DNA from 2 places in the Aminobacter sp. BE322 genome. Region 1 is predicted to be linked to the other one. Evidence: riboswitches for the same ligand, from Rfam matches in the RefSeq annotation. Region 1 holds a riboswitch; the other holds the start of a gene.
What was found. Region 1 has a riboswitch for cobalamin ahead of J2X50_RS02030 (DUF1636 family protein). Riboswitches for the same ligand answer to the same signal wherever they lie in the genome.

Region 1 (5,001 bases):
ATCCCCCTGCCGGGACCTTCTCCCCGTGAACGGGGAGAACGGGGCCAAGGCCACGCCCCGCTCCGGATCATAGAATCCCGCCTTCGGCACCGAAACCGGTGCGACAGCTGTACTGCTAACGCCCGCCAATCCTGCCAGCCGCGCGACCAGCGCCTTCATGTTCTCGGGGCCGCCCTCGCGGAAGTAGCCGAGCAGAGCGTCGAGTTCTCCGCGCGGCAGCGTCGAGGCTTCGATCAGCCTGAGATCCTCGTCGTGGCTCTCGCCGGGCAGCAGCGCCAGCGCGATGCCTTTTTCGCGCGCAAGGGCTGCGAGGCGGTCGCAGCCGTAGCGCCACCAGTCGTGGCCGCCGAGGATGCGGACGAGGACGACCTTGGCATGCGCCGCAACGCTGTCGATCCAGAGGTCGACCGACATCGGGTGGCGGAGGTCGCGCAGATTGGCCAGTCGCATCGACGGCAGGTTTGTCGCCTCCGCCTTCCAGGCGTTGGCGAGGCCGGCCAGGTCGCTGTCGGTGAAGGACAGCGCCACCACATCCGCAGGCTTCTGCCTGAGGTCCACAGGCTCGATCAGGTCGTCGAGCGAGGCGGATGTGGTGGTGAGGATATGCATCCCTGTCGTCCGGTTCAGCCGACCAGGATGCGCTCGATGGCCGGGCGGTCGAGGCCCTTGAGGCCGATGACCACGAGACGCGAGCGGCGATCGTCTTCGACGGTCCAGGCGCGGTCGTAGTAGTGGTTGACGCGCGGGCCGACGGCCTGGACGAGCAGGCGCATCGGCTTGCCGCCGACGTCGACGAAGCCTTTTACACGCAGCACGTTTTCTTCCTCCGCGGCGGTGGCGACGCGCTTGGCGAGTTCTTCCGGGCTGGCGATCGAGGGGATCTCGATGACGAAGGTGTCGAAGTCGTCGTGCTCGTGGTCGAAGGCGCCGTCATGGTGGGTCTTGCGGTTCTCGATGTCGTCCTCGACGGCGAGGCCGAGGCCGAGCAGCACCGACGGATCGACCTTGCCATGCGCCGACGGCACGATCTTGACCGCGCGTGCCAGATGCTCGCCGACGATGGCGCTGGCACGCGCATGGCCGGCCTCGTCGAGCAGGTCGGACTTGGACAGGATGATGAGGTCGGCGCAGGCGACCTGGTCCTCGAACACTTCTTCGACCGGATCGTCATGGTCGAGCGAATCATCGGCCAGGCGCTGGGCGGCGAGCGCCTCCATGTCGGAGGCAACATTGCCGTCGGCAAGTGCGGGGCCGTCGACCACGGCGATGACGCCATCCACTGTGACGCGGCTCTTCACCGTCGGCCACTGGAAGGCCTGCACCAGGGGCTTGGGCAAAGCGAGGCCCGAGGTCTCGATCAGGATGTGGTCGACCTTCGGCGTGCGCGACAGAATCTGGTCGAGGGCCGGCACGAAGTCGTCGGCGACCGTGCAGCAGATGCAGCCGTTGGCGAGCTCGACGATGTTTTCTTCCGGGCAGGCGTCGATGCCGCAGCCCTTGAGGATCTCGCCGTCGATGCCGACGTCGCCGAATTCGTTGACGATGATGGCGAGGCGCTTGCCCTTGGAGTTCTCGAGGATGTTGCGGAGCAGGGTGGTCTTGCCGGCGCCGAGAAAGCCGGTGACGACGGTGCAGGGAACGCGTTCGACGGAGGCGGTCATTTGTCTTCCTTGATGAGAGCAAGTGGTGGGATGCGCGCGACGAGGCCGCGCTTGAGGCTGTCGGGACGGCCGCGCCAGGGGATGAGGCCGTCGGTCGAGGTGGCGAAGAGCCTTGCGCCGGTGACGAGGTCTTCGCCCGACGAGATGGTGAGATCGCCGAAGACGTAGCTCCAGGCGCCGTCGCGGATGAGCGCGGCGCTCAGTCGGCGCTTGCAGTTGCCGAGGCATTCGACGGTGCGCACGGCGACGTCGCCGCCGGCTGCGATACGGGCGTGCTCGGCAAGTTTCGCGCCGGCGCGGGGATGGGCGTCAGAGCCCGTCTCGTCGCGGCAGGAGGAGCAGACGAGGATGGTCACGTCGCAAGCAGGCGTGCCGGCTGCGTCGCAGCACGCGTCCGAAGTCCCGACCGGAAAATTGTCGTCGAAGTCCAAAATCCAGGCTCCCTGCCCGGGACACCCGCCAGGCGATCGGATCACAGTCTCAGACGGCAGGTCTCCTGGCTTGCGGATCGTCGCCGTCGCCCGCCTTCCCGGGAAATCTCCCAGTGGTCTTCGAGCTCGGCTCTTCGCTCACAGTTGCGGGGACAGCCGCGGAGTTGGCCGAAAAAGCCGCACCGCATTCCCTCTTAGCCTCCGCCTTTGCGGGCGGAGGACCGTCGACTGGCGATTTAGGCGGTAGGCAGGGTTGGAGTCAACGCAGCGGAGCGACCAACAATGTCGCTCAGCGCCGGCCCTAGGTCGCCGGCGGGCGTCACCTCGATGCGCTCGAGGCCGAGCCAGTCGCGCATCTGTTTGAGTTCTTCATAGAGTTCGGCTGCGGTTTCGGCCGGGGCACATGGTTCCGAATAGACCGCGTGAACGCGCAGCACGCCCGCCGGGCGATCGGCCTTCAGGTCGATGCGGGCGACGATGCGCTCGCCGAGCAGGAACGGCAGCACGTAGTAGCCGTACTGGCGCTTGTCCGCCGGGGTGTAGATCTCGATGCGATAGCGGAAGTCGAACAACTTCTCGGTACGGGTGCGTTCGAATACGAGCGGATCGAAGGGCGCGAGCAGGGCGCGTGCCTGGATCTTGCGTGGGACACGCGCCCCGGCGTGGAGATAGGCCTGCCGGTTCCAGCCTTCGACCCGCACCGGAACCAGTTCGCCCATCTCTACCAATTCCTCGAGCCGGTCCTTCATGTCGGCCGGCGACAGGCGAAAGTAGTCGCGCAGGCAGATGGCGGTGGCGACGCCGTGGGCGCGGGCGGAAATCCTGAGGAGTTCGCGATGCGCGTCGGCGGCTGGCAGGGCAGGGCGGTTAAATATCTCGCCGGGCAGGACGCGTTCGGGCAGGTCGTAGAGCCGCTCGAAGCCGCGGCGCGAATGGGTGGTGATGCGGCCGGCCCAGAACAGCCATTCGAAGGCATACTTCTCGCGGCTCCAGCCCCACCAGCCGCCCGAGCCTTTGGTCCCTTCTATATCGGACGCAGCGATCGGTCCGCGGTCGACGACCTCCCGGTAGATCGCTTCGATTTGGCTGCGGTGCTCGCGGCCGAATTTGGCCAGGCCCGAGTACATTTCCGTATCGGCGCACTCCATGCGCCAGCGGATCAGCGGAAAGGTCTCGAGCGGCAGCAGCGAGGCCTCGTGCGCCCAATATTCGAACAGCATGCGCTTTTTCGGCTGCATGGCATCGTCGAGCAGCGCCATCGGATAGGGGCCGAGTCGCGAATAGAGCGGCATGTAGTGGGCGCGGACGACGGCGCTGACCGAATCGATCTGGAACAGGCCGGTGCGGTCGAGCACACGCTTGAGGTGACGTCGCGTGATCGCTCCGGCCGGCGGCGGATCGGCAAAACCCTGCGCGGCGAGAGCGATGCGGCGGGCGGTGGCCAGGGAGATTTTTTCAGTCATTGCGGCAAGCTATCGCAGTCTTCGGAAATGTGACGCTAGGGCAGGGGAATCGCACTTTGCTGCAGATGCTAGCAGAAGCGCGGCTCGGGACTTGTCAGGAGAGTAAAGTGGAGTAAAAATAGAAGGAAATCAAAGATGGGCCGTGCCCCCAGGATTCTGGCCCAGCCGTGGGGTTTGCCACCTTTCGGACAAGGTTGGGCTTGCTTCGCCCGACTGCCTGCGCTAACCGTCGCCGCATTGCAGCACGACCGTTTCGTCCGAACCGGCGAGGAACCGTCGCGCTTCCGGAAACGGACCCCGTGCTGTAAGTCTGGGTGGATTGGCCACCAACGGAATTCGCAGCATGAACGCTCTCCTGAGTTCGTATCTGCCCATCGTCATTTTCATCGGTGTGGCGCTCGTAGTCGGCATCGCCCTCATCGTGGCGCCCTTCCTCGTCGCCTACCGCAGCCCGGACCCGGAAAAGCTGTCGGCCTACGAGTGCGGCTTCAACTCCTTCGACGATGCCCGCATGAAATTCGACATCCGGTTCTACCTGGTGTCCATCCTCTTCATCATCTTCGATCTCGAAGTGGCGTTCCTGTTTCCGTGGGCGGTGTCCTTCGGTGAGATCGGCATGCTCGGCTTCTGGTCGATGATGATCTTCCTGGCCGTGCTGACCATCGGCTTCGTCTACGAGTGGAAAAAGGGAGCGCTGGAATGGGATTGAACGACGCCTCCGGCACCCTGATCGCGCCGCGGCCCAAGGGCATCATCGATCCGAACACCGGCAAGCTGATCGGTTCGGACGACGCCTTCTTCGGCGAGCTGAACAACGAGCTTTCAGACAAGGGTTTCCTCGTCACCTCGTCGGAGGCGCTGATCACCTGGGCGCGCACAGGCTCGCTGATGTGGATGACCTTCGGCCTCGCCTGCTGCGCGGTGGAGATGATGCACATCTCGATGCCGCGATATGACGCAGAGCGCTTCGGCATCGCGCCGCGCGCTTCTCCGCGCCAGTCGGACGTGATGATTGTGGCCGGCACGCTGACCAACAAGATGGCGCCTGCGCTGCGCAAGGTCTACGACCAGATGCCCGAGCCGCGCTACGTCATCTCGATGGGCTCGTGCGCCAACGGCGGCGGCTACTACCACTATTCCTATTCGGTGGTGCGTGGCTGCGACCGCGTCGTGCCCGTCGACATCTACGTGCCCGGCTGTCCTCCGACCGCCGAAGCGCTCCTCTACGGCATCCTTCTTCTGCAGAAGAAGATCCGCCGCACCGGCACCATCGAGCGGTGATCCCACATGAGTGAAGCCCTGAAGGACCTTGCCGCCTATATCGCGGAAAAGCTCGACGCGGACATCGAGGAAAGCGTGCTCGCCTATGGCGAGCTGACGCTGACGGTGAAGGCTGCCGACATCGTCGACGTGCTGACCTTCCTGCGCAACGACGTGCAGTGCCAG
Region 2 (5,001 bases), on a different contig from region 1:
CCTGACCACCGGTGCGGTGCGCCAGGGAACGGTCGATTCTGAATTTGCCCCGACCAGCGGCTCGGAGGCACGGCGCCAGTCGGCCATCGAGGGACGCTACGTGCCGCGCGACGACTATCCGTTCGCGGCACCCGGCATCCGCGTCGGCAGCTTCGTGCTGCGGCCCAGCCTGGAACAGGGCGTGACGGCGACGTCGAACGCCGATTCGAGCGCCAACGGCAAGTCGGCGGTGCTTTCCGAAACCGCGCTTCGCCTCAACGCCGTCTCCGACTGGGAGCGCCACTCGGCGACGATCGACGCCTACGGCACCTTCCGCAAATCCGTCTCCGGGCAGGAACTCGAGGAGGCCACGGGCGGCATCGACGGGCGGCTCGAACTCGACCTGACCGACGGTTTCCGCGCCATCGGCACGCTCGGCTACAATGTCAGGCCGGAATCGGCGACGTCGCCGGTGGTGATCGAGGACACTGTCTCGCGGCCCCTGCGGCGCACGCTCGACGGTAGCCTGGGTCTGGAAAAGGACGTGGGCAAGGTTCGGCTTGCCGCCACCGGTGAAGTGACCAACGAGCGCTTCGACGACGCCGAACTGTCCGTCGGGGGCACGCTGTCGCAGGAAGACCGGAATTCCACGCTCTATACCGGCCGCCTGCGCGCCGGCTACGAGATTTCGCCGGCCCTGATCCCCTTCGGCGAGGTCGAGTTCGGCCGCCGCGTCTACGACCTCAGGTTCGACACCGCCGACTTCGAGCGCTCGTCGAACCGTGTCGGCGCGCGCGCCGGCGTCGAGATCGACATGGGCGAGAAATTCGGCGGCGAGGTCTCGGCGGGCTGGATCGCCGAGGACTTCGACGACGACCGCCTGGACACGATTTCCGCAGCCACGCTCGCGGCCGATCTCCGCTGGTCGCCGATCCGCGGCACCATCGTCAGCCTCACCGGCACGACCGTGGTGGAAGGCTCGACGACGCCGGGCCAGAGCGGCTCGGTGCTCTATTCCGGGCGCCTCGCGGTCGAACGCCAGATGCGGGCCAACCTCACCGGGTTTGCCGCGGCCGGCACAGGCTGGCGCGACTATGCCGGCTCGGACGAGCGCGAGCTGACGCTGACCGCGGAAGCCGGGCTGACTTGGTGGCTCAACCGCTACGCCGGCCTGACCGGCCGCTTGAGGCACGAAGCGCTCGACAGCACGCGCGCCGGCCGCGACAGCAGCACCAACAGCGTGTTCGTCGGGCTGAGGGTACAGCGCTAGGTCTTCCCGGTGGCCGACATCGTCGAAATGGCGGCCTTCAGCACCTCCTCGCCCGGGCCGGAATAGACCTCGCTCATGATGAGATCGGCGAGCGGCAGGCGGCTTGCCCAACCATGCCGCTCCAGGTCCGGCCGCGCGGCGAACTCCGACACGCGGCCGACGCACAGATAGGCCACCGGCGTGACGTGTTCGGGAATGCCGAGCAGCCTTTTCAGCGCCTCGCGGTCGAGGATGCTGACCCATCCGACGCCGATGCCCTCGGCACGGGCCGCCAGCCAGAAGTTCTGCACCGCGCAGACCGTGCTGTAGAGGTCCATCTCGGGGTTGTGCCAGCGACCGAGCGGCGAGTGCTGCGACCGGCTGCGGTCGCAGGTCACGACCAGGTTGAGCGGCGTCTCCGCGATGCCTTCGAGCTTGAGCTTGCGGTAGAGCGCCTGCCGCTCCTCGGCGATGTGCGGCAGTTCCTGCCCGCGCGCGGCGAGGAAGAGCTCGCGCACCTGCTCCCTGCGGCCAGGATCGCGGATGACGATGAAGTTCCACGGCTGCATGAAGCCGACCGAGGGCGCGTGATGTGCCGCCATCAGCAGGCGCGCCAGCTGGGCATCGTCGATCGGATCGGGCAGGAAATGGCTGCGCACGTCGCGGCGCGTGAAGATGGCGCGGTACACGGCATGCTGCGCCGCCGCATCGAAACAGCCCGTAATGGCATGGGTATGGTCGGCCGGCATCGCGTGTCCCCTGGCGAGCATATCGGTTTCCGCCGCCTGACCATGCGGTGGACGATTTCTGCCGGGCCGGTCTTCTGGCTCGAGTTCAACCCGCCTCCGGCGCCTTCCCGTCCTGCGGACAGTGGCTTTTGCCGATGCGGTCCCTCTCACAGCGTTGGGCACGCCACGGATTTGCACCGTGTTCCCGATTCTCCCGCATCGCTGCGGGCACCTGGCAGCACATGTCTACACGGCCCTGAGGCCGAAAACCACCGCGCCGCGCGCCCAAATCTGACGCGCGGGCGACATTCATGGGAAGGTCAGCGACCCGGCTTCATCTCGCCGAGCAGGCTTTCGATGACGCCAGCCATGCGCTCGTTGATATCGGCGCGCGACAGCGCGAAGGCGACGTTGGCCTCGACGAAACCCTCCGGCGAACCGCAGTCGAAGGTGCGGCCGCGGTAGTGATAGCCGTAGAAGGCCTGCTGCTTCTCGAGCTTGAGCATCGCGTCGGTGAGCTGGATCTCGTCGCCGGCGCCGCGCTCCTGGTTGGCGAGGATGCCGAAGATCTCCGGCTGCAGGATGTAGCGGCCGTTGATGAACAGGTTCGACGGCGCCGTGCCGGGCTTGGGCTTCTCCACCATGCCGTCGATGCGGAAGCCGGTATGGACGGTATCGCCCTTGCCGACGATGCCGTATTTGTGCGCCTCGGCGGGATCGCATTCCTGCACGGCGATGATGTTGTTGCCGGTCTCGTTGTAGAGCTCGACCATCTCGCGCATGCAGCTCTTCTCGGACTGCATGATCATGTCGGGCAGAAGCAGCGCGAACGGCTCGTTGCCGACGAGTTCGCGCGCGCACCAGACCGCGTGGCCGAGGCCGAGCGGCACCTGCTGGCGGGTGAACGAGGTCTGGCCCGGCGCCGGCTGCAGGCGCTGCAGCCTTTCGAGCTGTTCGCCCTTTCCGCGCTGGGCAAGCGTGTCGTAGAGCTCGAACTGGACGTCGAAGTGGTCCTCGATGACCGCCTTGTTGCGGCCGGTGACGAAGATGAAGTGCTCGATGCCTGCTTCGCGCGCCTCGTCGACGACGTACTGGATCACCGGCTTGTCGACGACGGTCAGCATTTCCTTCGGTATCGACTTGGTGGCGGGCAGGAAGCGCGTGCCCAGACCTGCGACAGGAAATACTGCCTTGCGAACTCGTTTCATGGGTGTTCGTCCGATGGTTGCATGTACCGGGCGTGGACACTGTCACGCCCCAATTGATGAATACTGAATGCGTTCACATATTCGGGGACGGCGGGCAAGACCAGCGATCACGCGAACTTGATCGAGATGACTGGCCCTGGACAATTCGGCAGGCGGCTTTTCGTTCCCCCGGAGGACTATGGTAAACTGATTGATAACCGGCTTCGGCGATGAATCGACTTTCTGATCTCTCCAAGGAGGAAAGAATGCCTCTTCGCAAGACCGCCCGGGCCCTCGCCAGCGCCGCCGCAATCGCCGGCATTTCATTGGCGCTTTTGCTGCCTGCAGGTCCCGCCGCCGCCGAGCCGGGGTTCCAGCGCTGGGTGGCGAGCTTCCGTTCGGTCGCAGCCGACAACGGCATTTCCGGTTCGACCTACGACCGCGCCTTCCGCGGCATCACCTCCGCCGATGCCGAAGTGCTGGAAAAGGCGCGTTTCCAGCCCGAATTCACCGCCCCGGTGTGGGACTATTTCGACAACCGCGTGCATGACCAGTCGATCGCCACCGGCCGCGAGATGGCGCGCAAGTGGAAGCCCTGGCTCGACCGCATCGAGGCTGCCTACGGCGTCGACCGCTACGTGCTGTTGGCCATCTGGTCGATGGAATCGAACTATGGCGAGATCCTCAAGAACGACAAGGTGATGCGCAACGTGGTGCGCTCGCTGGCGACGCTCGCCTATGGCGACCAGCGCCGCGCCAAATACGCCCGCACCCAGCTCATCGCCGCCCTCAAGATCCTGCAGCGCGGCGACATCAAGGAAAGCAACCTGATGGGCTCCTGGGCCGGCGCCATGGGCCATACCCAGTTCATCCCGACCAGCTACCAGGCCTATGCGGTCGACGCCGACGGCAACGGCCGCCGCGACATCTGGAATTCGGTGCCCGACGCGCTCGCCACCGCCGCCAACCTGCTCAAGAAGAACGGCTGGCAGGTCGGCAGGACCTGGGGCTACGAGGTGGTGCTGCCCGAGGGCCGCAAGTTCCCCAGCGGTTCGACGACACTGGACAAGTGGGCCTCGCTCGGCGTCGAGCGCGCCAACGGCAAGGCGTTCAGGCGCGGCTCGGACGTCGCGACGCTGAAGGTGCCGGACGGCCGCCAGGGGCCGGCCTTCCTGATGACCAAGAACTTCCAGGTGATCAAGCGCTACAACAACGCCGACAAATATGCGCTCGCGGTCGGGCTGCTTGCCGACGAGATCGCCGGGTATGGCGGACTGGTGCAGGACTGGAGCCGCCCGTTCACCAAGCTGTCCTTCGCCGAGAAGCAGGAACTGCAGCAGCGGCTGTCGGAGAGCGGCTATTACGACGGCAAGGCCGACGGCAAGATCGGCGAAGGCTCGCGCTCGGCCATCAAGGCGTTCCAGGCGCAGCTGGGCTTGACGCAGGACGGCCATCCGAGCATGGAAGTGCTCAAGAAGCTGCGGCAGAATTAGCCAGCGGAGGTTGTGCTTGGCATCGACGCGTCGCCCGAACACCATCGTTCTGCGCCTGACGATGCCTGCGGTCGCGGTGGCGGTCGCGCTGACCGCCATGACCGCGCACTCCCCGGCCCTTGCCCAGGAGGGCATATTGCGGCGCTGGTCGCTGCGTGACCTGTTCCTGCCGCGCCGCGAGCCGCGCATCGACCCCTACATCTACGAGGAACCGCAGGTCAGGCCTCGGAAAACCATCCGCAAGGCGCCGCGCAAGCCCAAGGCGGCTGCAGTGAGCAAGCCGGCCGAGCCGGCCCTGCCGGTGGTGGAGAAGCTGCCCGACGCGCGTGTCGTGCTGGTGATCGGCGACTTCCTCGGCGCCGGCA

Region 2: another riboswitch for cobalamin. It lies ahead of bluB (5,6-dimethylbenzimidazole synthase); the one in region 1 lies ahead of J2X50_RS02030 (DUF1636 family protein).

The regions. Positions count from the first base shown of each region.
Region 1 covers NZ_JBNPXB010000001.1:412,359-417,359, reverse strand. Annotated here, with positions in the region: gene J2X50_RS02040 (cobaltochelatase subunit CobN) at 1-609, opposite strand, end outside; gene cobW (cobalamin biosynthesis protein CobW) at 624-1,661, opposite strand; gene J2X50_RS02030 (DUF1636 family protein) at 1,658-2,092, opposite strand; cobalamin riboswitch at 2,131-2,333, opposite strand; gene J2X50_RS02025 (winged helix-turn-helix domain-containing protein) at 2,329-3,555, opposite strand; gene J2X50_RS02020 (NADH-quinone oxidoreductase subunit A) at 3,899-4,264, shown strand; gene J2X50_RS02015 (NuoB/complex I 20 kDa subunit family protein) at 4,255-4,836, shown strand; gene J2X50_RS02010 (NADH-quinone oxidoreductase subunit C) at 4,843-5,001, shown strand, end outside.
Region 2 covers NZ_JBNPXB010000002.1:212,112-217,112, forward strand. Annotated here, with positions in the region: gene J2X50_RS05085 (outer membrane beta-barrel protein) at 1-1,249, shown strand, start outside; gene bluB (5,6-dimethylbenzimidazole synthase) at 1,246-1,977, opposite strand; cobalamin riboswitch at 2,025-2,207, opposite strand; gene galU (UTP--glucose-1-phosphate uridylyltransferase GalU) at 2,277-3,164, opposite strand; gene J2X50_RS05100 (lytic murein transglycosylase) at 3,410-4,636, shown strand; gene J2X50_RS05105 (SGNH/GDSL hydrolase family protein) at 4,653-5,001, shown strand, end outside.